DNA from 2 places in the Stenotrophomonas sp. Steno-Z1 genome. Region 2 is predicted to be linked to the other one. Evidence: predicted binding sites of a transcription regulator. Region 2 holds the regulator's gene; the other holds the start of a gene.

Region 1 (4,423 bases), on a different contig from region 2:
TCGATGAACGGGTTGCGGTTGCCCTGGAAGCTGTAGATCACTTCATTGCGGGCACGTTCGGCGGCATCCGGCGGGTCGGCCAGGTGCCACTCGATGAGCGTCGAGAGCAGGCCCATGTAGGCCGGCGAGGCCGACGTCTTGACGATCTTGCTGCGGTCGTCGGTCAGTTCCAGGTCCGGCTCGGACTGGCCGGTCTTGGCGTCTTTGCCCCCTTCATAGCGGATTGCCATGTACATCACCGCGCGCGCCATGTCGCCCTTGCGGTGGCCCCACACTTCAAACGTGCCGGTGTTGCCGTCCGGCGTGCGGACCCAGTTGGAGTTGCCCGGGTAGCCGCCGCTGCCACCGCCGAACCCGTTGTTGGCCTCGGTGGCGCGTTCGCCGCAGTTGCTGTCGCATTTGCCGAACGGCTTGTTGCCGCGGTCGGCGTTCCACTGCGCGTCGGTCAGGTACAGCATGTGGGTGTCGGTATAGGGCGCATACGGCAGGCCCTTGTCACCGGTGGTGCTGGCAAAGCCCAGCGAATTGGGCCAGGTGTGCTCGCGGTTGTAGGTCAGGCCGCTGCCGGTGCCCGCGCGGCCGCTCACCTTGGTGTAGCTGCGGTTGCGGTAGGCGTCCAGGATCTTGCCGCTGTTGTTGGGATCCTCGTCGGCGATCTCCAGGATGGTCCAGGTGCTGGTGCCCGAGCCGCTGTACGGGTAGGCGGTGTGGCCCTTGATGGTCTCGTGCAGCGAGCAGCGCAGCTGGCTCGGGTTGCTGGTGTTGACCCGCGAGTAGTACTCGCCCGGCGTGCCGGGGTTGCCGGGATCGGGGTTGCCCGGGTCCGGGTTGCCAGTGCCGCTGGCCACGGTGAAGGCGATGCGGGTGTCGGCGGCCGGATGCGCGCCCTGTGCATCGGTGATGCGGCTGGCGCGGATATCGAAGCGACACGCCTCGCCAGCCACCAGGGCGGTGTTGGTGGACAGGGTGAAGCGGCTGCCACTGCTGGCGTGGGTCAGCGGCACCGTGCCGGACTGGCCGCAGCTGAGCACGAAGGCGCCGCTGGCCAGGCTGACCGTTTCGCTGAAGGTTACGCCCAGGTCGGCGGCGGCCGGGAAGGTGCTGGCCCCCTGTTCCGGGGTGGTGGTGCTCACCGAGGGCGGGGTGTTCGGGCCGGTGCCACCGCCGCCGCTGAAGGTCTGCCCGGCGTTGCAGGCACCGAAGGTCTGCGCGCCCGGGGCTGCCCAGGTGAAGTGGGCGTACTGGCTGCCATTGCCGGTGAGCTGCAGGGAGGTGCCCGGGGCGGTGCTGTTGCTCTCGCTGACCGGGATGTTCTGGCTGGTCAGGCCCGCGGCCGGACCACCGGCGGCGGTGATGGTGCCTTCGTAGCTGATGAACTGGACCACCTTGCCGCTGCCATCCACCAGCGCGATGCCGTCATTGGCGCCGTTCTGGATGCCGTTGCTCGGGTAGCTGACCGTGGCGATGCTGGCCTTGCCGCAGCTGGCCGCGCTGCCGGCCGGCACCGGGTTGTTGGCGTACACGGTGGCCGCCGACGGGGTGCTGCCGTTGTAGAGGTACAGCCGGTAGCTGGACAGGTCCTCGCCACCGGTGGCCACCACCTCGATGGCCTCGCCGACGTCGCCGGCGGCGGTGCTGTCGTCGTAGTGCAGTTCATTGATGAATACATCCGCCTGGGCGGTGCCGGCCAACGCCAGCAGGCACCCCAGGGACAGCGGTGTGAGCAACCTCATCTACGTCTCCTTGTGATTGGGTATCGCCGGCCGAATCTAATCAATCCAGATGACACATCTATCGATGTGTCGTAATCGGCCTCCCACAGTGGGACGTGCGTCAAGAAAATGGCGGTTGGTGGGGGAGGTAGGCCGGGCGCTGGGGCTCCATACCCTTCCGGCGACGCCTCCCCCTTATTTCGCCTCAAGCGGGAGTCGGTGGATCGGGCGCTGGGCCCCCATACCCTTTCCGGCAAATGTCCCCCGGCGTCGGCCTGCGGCCGCCCCCTCCTCCTTTATTTCGCCTCCAAGGGCATGCGGGCCCATCGCCCGACCCACCGACCAAAGTCAGAAGCCGGCTTTCCCGCTTGTTTCCGCAAGCCGAGCCCCGTAGCGGCCGGTAGGCTCCTGGGCAAAATCAAGGAGGAGGCCGCAGGCCGGGGGACACTACGCCAGGGGCCTACCGGCCGCTACGGGGCCCTCACGCTCGCGGCAGTCCCGAACGGGCACAGGAAGCTTTGCCTTTGCGTTTGCCCTTGAACCCACACGCAGCCCGGAAAAATTTCGACCCTGCCCCTTGAAAGGCGCGCACCCAGCACCATCTCTGCTCCGTACCCGCACTGCCGGGTTTTTTCGTGAGCGTGGCTGGCAGTCGCCTTGTGCGAGTGCTAACATCGCCAGACTTTCCTAGACCAATCAACAACTTAAAAGGGTCTCACATGAGCATCAAGCCGCTTCATGACCGCGTTGTAGTCAAGCCGATCGAAGCCGACGAAATCTCGTCCGGCGGCATCGTGATTCCGGATTCCGCCAAGGAAAAGTCGACCAAGGGTGAAGTCGTGGCCGTCGGCCCGGGCAAGCCCCTGGACAACGGCAGCGTCCGCGCGCCGTCGCTGAAGGTCGGTGACAAGGTCATCTACGGCCAGTACGCCGGCAGCAGCTACAAGTCTGAAGGCGTCGAGTACAAGGTCCTGCGCGAAGACGACATCCTCGCCATCGTCGGCTGAGTGATGCCGCCGGCCCGTGCCGGCGCGTCCGCAATTTCCCCCATTCAAGCAGCCGGGCTTGGCCCGGCTCTCCATAAAAGGTAATCGCAATGGCTGCCAAAGATATTCGTTTCGGTGAAGATGCCCGCTCGCGCATGGTGCGCGGCGTCAACGTGCTCGCCAATGCCGTGAAGGCCACCCTGGGCCCGAAGGGCCGCAACGTCGTGCTCGAGAAGAGCTTCGGCGCCCCGACCATCACCAAGGATGGCGTGTCCGTCGCCAAGGAAATCGAACTGGCTGACAAGTTCGAGAACATGGGCGCCCAGATGGTGAAGGAAGTCGCTTCCCGCACCAACGACGACGCCGGCGACGGCACCACCACCGCCACCGTGCTGGCCCAGGCCCTGATCCGCGAAGGCGCCAAGGCTGTCGCTGCCGGCATGAACCCGATGGACCTCAAGCGCGGTATCGACAAGGCCGTCATCGCCGCCGTCGCCGAGCTGAAGAACATCTCCAAGCCGACCGCCGACGACAAGGCCATTGCCCAGGTCGGTACGATCTCGGCCAACTCCGACGAGTCGATCGGCAACATCATCGCCGAAGCGATGCGCCGCGTGACCAAGGAAGGCGTCATCACCGTTGAAGAAGGCTCGGGCCTGGACAACGAGCTGGACGTCGTCGAAGGCATGCAGTTCGACCGTGGCTACCTGTCCCCGTACTTCATCAACAACCAGCAGTCGCAGACCGCCGACCTGGACGATCCCTACGTGCTGCTGCACGACAAGAAGATCTCCAACGTGCGTGACCTGCTGCCGGTGCTGGAAGGCGTCGCCAAGGCCGGCAAGCCGCTGCTGATCATCGCCGAAGACATCGAAGGCGAAGCGCTGGCCACCCTGGTCGTCAACACCATCCGTGGCATCGTCAAGGTCGTGGCCGTCAAGGCACCGGGCTTCGGCGACCGTCGCAAGGCGATGCTGGAAGACATGGCCGTGCTGACCGGCGGCACCGTGATCTCCGAGGAAATCGGTCTGTCGCTGGAAAAGGCGACGATCAAGGACCTGGGCCGCGCCAAGAAGGTGCAGGTCTCCAAGGAAAACACCACCATCATCGACGGTGCCGGCGAGAAGGCCAACATCGATGCGCGCGTGACCCAGATCAAGACCCAGATCGAAGACACCTCGTCCGATTACGACCGTGAAAAGCTGCAGGAACGCGTGGCCAAGCTGGCCGGCGGCGTTGCCGTGATCAAGGTCGGCGCCTCGACCGAAATCGAAATGAAGGAAAAGAAGGATCGCGTCGACGACGCCCTGCACGCGACCCGTGCAGCCGTTGAAGAAGGCGTGGTCCCGGGCGGCGGCGTGGCCCTGGTCCGTGCGGTCACCGCACTGGCCGGCCTGAAGGGTGCCAACGAAGACCAGAACCACGGCATCCAGATCGCCCTGCGCGCGATGGAAGCCCCGCTGCGCGAAATCGTCGCCAACGCCGGCGAAGAGCCGTCGGTCATCGTCAACAAGGTCAAGGAAGGCACCGGTAGCTACGGCTACAACGCGGCCACCGGCGAATTCGGCGACATGCTGGAATTCGGCATCCTGGACCCGACCAAGGTGACCCGTTCGGCGCTGCAGAACGCGGCCTCGATCGCCGGCCTGATGATCACCACCGAAGCCATGGTTGCCGAAGCCCCGAAGAAGGATGACGGCGCTGGCGCAGCGGGCGGCGGCATGG
Region 2 (4,423 bases):
TGCCATTGCCCGGCGGCCCGCTCGATTTCGCCGGCCAGCGCCTGCAGGCGCACGTCGGCGCCGCGAAGCTGTTCCACCTCGGCCTGCATCGCGTCGCGGTGCTCGCCCAGGCTTTCCATCGGCACGCGGTGCTTTCGGGACAGGTCGTGCAGCCGGCCCAGTCGGCGCTCGATGTCCTCGAACTGCTCGGGATCGGCGTCCAGGTCGCCCAGCACGCGGTCCAGCAGGACCAGCGCTTCATGCAGCTCGATGACGGCGCTGTCGAGCAGGGCATCCACCTCGCCCAGGCGCGGGTCGTGCTCGGCCACGCGGGACAGCTCGTGGCGGGTCTGCTGCAACAGCTGCAGCGCCGAGGTGTCGTCGTCGCCGTTGAGGCGGGCCACGGCCACGTCGCAGGCGGCGATCAGCGCGCTGGCATGGGCCTGGCGACGGTGGCTGCTGCCGAGCTGCTCGATCGAGGCCGGTTCCAGGTCTTCGCGTTGCAGTTCGCCCAGCTGGTGCTCCAGGTAGCCGATGCGGTCGCTGACATCGCCCTGGCGCGACAGCGACTCGGCCTCGTCCACCAGCGCCTGCCAGCGCGCGGCGGCCTGGCGGACCTGGCCGCGCTCGGCCTCGTTGCGGGCGAAGGCATCCAGCAGCGCCAGCTGCGAGGGTCGCGCCAGCAGGGCCTGCTGTTCATGCTGGCCGTGGATTTCGACCAGCGTGGCGGCCAGTTCGGTCAGCTGGGTCAGCGTGACCGGGCGCCCGTTGATCCACGCCCGCGAGCCGCCGTCGGCGCGGATGATCCGGCGCAGCTGGCACTGGTCCTCGTCGTCGAGCTCGTTCTCGCGCAGCCAGCGCCGCGCGGCGGCATCCGGTTCCGGGGCGAATTCGGCCGACAGCTCGGCGCGCGCGGCGCCGTGGCGGACCACGCCGCTGTCGGCGCGCAGGCCGGACAGGAAGCCGAGCGCGTCGACCATCAGCGACTTGCCGGCGCCGGTCTCGCCGGAAACCACGGTCATGCCCGGCCCGAATTCGAGTTCGGTAGCGCGGACGACGGCAAAATCCTTGATCGATAGATGTCTGAGCATGGTTGTCTGTTCTCGAGCCGCGCAAAGCTAGCATGGGTGGACGGCAGCACCAATGACTTGCCTTCGCTCCCCGCAGCCATTATCTAAGGTGGCGTCTCACAGGCTGATTCCATGCACCCATCTGCGTCACATCTTGCGCCCCGCGCCCGCCACCTGCTGCGGACGCTGATCGCACGCCACATCCAGGATGGCGAGCCGGTCGGGTCGCAGACGCTGGCGCGACTGGCCGGGCTGGATGTCAGCCCCGCCACCATCCGCAACATCCTGGGTGACCTGGAGGACCTGGGCCTGCTCAGCTCGCCGCATACCTCGGCCGGGCGGGTGCCCACCGCGCACGGCTATCGGGTGTTCGTGGACAGCCTGGTCAAGATGCAGCCGCCCGGCGAGGGCGAGCTCAGCCGGCTGCGCACGGAGCTGGCCACCGGCAACGGCACCCAGGCGCTGCTGGGCAGTGCCTCCGAACTACTCTCGGCCATGAGCCATTTCGTGGGAGTGGTCAGTGCGCCGCGGCGCGAGCAGTTCGCCTTCCGGCATATCGATTTCGTGGCCCTGGACGCGCGCCGGGTACTGGCGATCCTGGTGTTTGCCGACAACGAAGTGCAGAACCGGGTGATCGAGCCGCGCCGCGCCTTCGGCCCGGGGGAGCTGGAGCAGGTGGCCAACTACCTCAATGCCAACTGTGCCGGGCGCCCGCTGGCCGAGATCCGCCAGCGGCTGTTGCTGGAACTGCGCGATGCGCAGTCGGAGATGGAGCAGTTGCTGGCCCACGGCATCGAGCTGGCCGAGCAGGCGCTGGTGCCGCCGGCCGATGACATGGTGCTGGCCGGCGCGACCCGGCTGATGGGCGTGCAGGACCTGTCCGACCTGGAGCGGTTGCGCGAGCTGTTCGACGTGTTCGCCAGCAAGCGCGAGATCCTGCAGCTGCTCGAGCGCACCATCCAGGCCCCGGGCGTGCGCATCTTCATCGGCGAAGAGACCGGGGTGATGCCGCTGGAAAGCGTATCGCTGGTGACCGCGCCGTATTCGGCCGGCGGCCAGGTGCTGGGCGTGCTGGGGGTGATCGGCCCCAAGCGGATGGCCTATGACCGCATGATCCCGCTGGTGGAGGCCACCGCCCAGGTGCTGGGGGCGGCGCTGGCGGACCCGGCGGGCGGCGGATTGTCCCGGGATCGGGCATAAAACCCGCCGCCGGGCTCTTGAATCCCGACCCCGCGCCCACATAGGGGTGGGTGGAGGCGGAGAGTCACCGCCAAGGATCCGGAAATGAACCAAGATCAGCCCGATATCGCATCCCAGAATCCCGCCGGTGAGCCGGCTGCCGAGCCGTCCCTGCAGCAGCAGCTGGACAGCCTGCACAACGAGGTGGCCCTGCTGCGCGCCGAGTCGCTGCGCGAGCGCGCCGACCTGGACAACCAGCGCAAGCGCGTGGCCCGCGACGTCGAACAGGCACGCCGCTTCGCCAACGAAAAGCTGCTCGGCGAACTGCTGCCGGTGTTCGACAGCCTGGACGCCGGCCTCAACAGCGCCGGTGCCGAGCCCAGCCCGCTGCGCGAAGGCCTGGAGCTGACCTACAAGCAGCTGCTCAAGGTGGCCGCCGACAACGGGCTGACCCTGCTCGACCCGACCGGCCAGCCGTTCAACCCGGACCACCACCAGGCCATCAGCCAGGTCGACGCGCCCGGCGCGGCCCCGGGCAGCGTGGTCCAGGTGTTCCAGAAGGGTTACCTGCTCAACGATCGCCTGCTGCGCCCGGCCCTGGTCGTGGTCGCCCGCGATTGATCGCCAGCGGACGCTGAACGGGTTTTGCCAGCATCGGACACTGTGTTTGGTGGATGGCTTGAAAGTCCCGGCAGCGTCCCACACATCCCATTCATAACCCGGCAACTGCCGGATTCCCAGAACTTTCAGGAGTCTCCCTCATGGGCAAGATCATTGGTATCGACCTCGGCACCACCAACTCGTGTGTGGCGATCATGGACGGCGGCAAGGCCCGCGTCATCGAAAACGCCGAGGGCGACCGCACCACGCCGTCCATCGTCGCCTACACCAAGGACGGCGAAGTGCTGGTGGGTGCCTCGGCCAAGCGCCAGGCCGTCACCAACCCGAAGAACACCTTCTACGCCGTCAAGCGCCTGATCGGCCGCAAGTTCACCGACGCTGAAGTCCAGAAGGACATCGCGCACGTGCCCTACGGCATCCTGGCCCACGACAACGGCGACGCCTGGGTGCAGACCAGCGATGCCAAGAAGATGGCGCCGCAGGAAATCTCCGCGCGCGTGCTGGAGAAGATGAAGAAGACCGCCGAAGCCTTCCTGGGCGAGACGGTCACCGAGGCGGTGATCACCGTGCCGGCCTACTTCAACGACAGCCAGCGCCAGGCCACCAAGGACGCCGGCCGCATCGCCGGCCTGGACGTCAAGCGCATCATCAACGAGCCGACCGCGGCCGCGCTGGCCTATGGCCTGGACAAGGGCGACAACAAGGATCGCAAGATCGTGGTGTACGACCTGGGCGGCGGCACCTTCGACGTGTCGGTGATCGAGATCGCCAACGTCGACGGTGAGAAGCAGTTCGAAGTGCTGGCCACCAACGGCGACACCTTCCTGGGCGGCGAAGACTTCGACAACCGCGTCATCGAGTACCTCGTCGACGAGTTCAACAAGGACCAGGGCATCGACCTGCGCAAGGATCCGTTGGCCCTGCAGCGCCTGAAGGACGCCGCCGAGCGCGCCAAGATCGAGCTGTCCAGCGCCCAGCAGACCGAAGTGAACCTGCCGTACGTCACCGCCGACGCCTCGGGCCCGAAGCACCTCAACATCAAGCTGACCCGCGCCAAGCTGGAAGCGCTGGTGGAAGAGCTGATCAAGAAGTCGATCGAGCCGTGCCGCGTGGCGTTGAACGACGCCGGCCTGCGCTCGAGCGACATCAGCGAAGTGATCCTGGTCGGTGGCCAGACCCGCATGCCGAAGGTGCAGCAGGCGGTCACCGAGTTCTTCGGCAAGGAACCGCGCAAGGACGTCAATCCGGACGAAGCCGTGGCACTGGGTGCGGCGATCCAGGGTGGCGTGCTGGGCGGCGACGTCAAGGACGTGCTGCTGCTGGACGTGACCCCGCTGTCGCTGGGCATCGAGACGATGGGCGGCGTGTTCACCAAGATCATCGAGAAGAACACCACCATCCCGACCAAGGCCTCGCAGGTGTTCTCCACCGCCGAGGACAACCAGTCGGCCGTGACCGTGCACGTGCTGCAGGGTGAGCGCGAGCAGGCCCGCTTCAACAAGTCGCTGGCCAAGTTCGACCTCTCCGGCATCGAGCCGGCCCCGCGCGGCATGCCGCAGGTGGAAGTGTCCTTC

The links. Region 2 encodes HrcA, which represses chaperone genes, less so after heat shock. Its sites were predicted from a motif close to TTNGCACTCNNNNNNNNNGAGTGCNAA; they were not measured.
Region 1: AC06FD_RS13060 (co-chaperone GroES) is a predicted target of HrcA. The motif match lies at 2,358-2,384, and genes of this name have one in related genera.

Annotation. Positions count from the first base shown of each region.
Region 1 covers NZ_JBWJPB010000004.1:135,669-140,091, reverse strand. Annotated here, with positions in the region: gene AC06FD_RS13065 (endonuclease) at 1-1,733, opposite strand, end outside; gene AC06FD_RS13060 (co-chaperone GroES) at 2,432-2,719, shown strand; gene groL (chaperonin GroEL) at 2,809-4,423, shown strand, end outside.
Region 2 covers NZ_JBWJPB010000002.1:786,835-791,257, forward strand. Annotated here, with positions in the region: gene recN (DNA repair protein RecN) at 1-1,070, opposite strand, end outside; gene hrcA (heat-inducible transcriptional repressor HrcA) at 1,182-2,249, shown strand; gene grpE (nucleotide exchange factor GrpE) at 2,334-2,849, shown strand; gene dnaK (molecular chaperone DnaK) at 2,990-4,423, shown strand, end outside.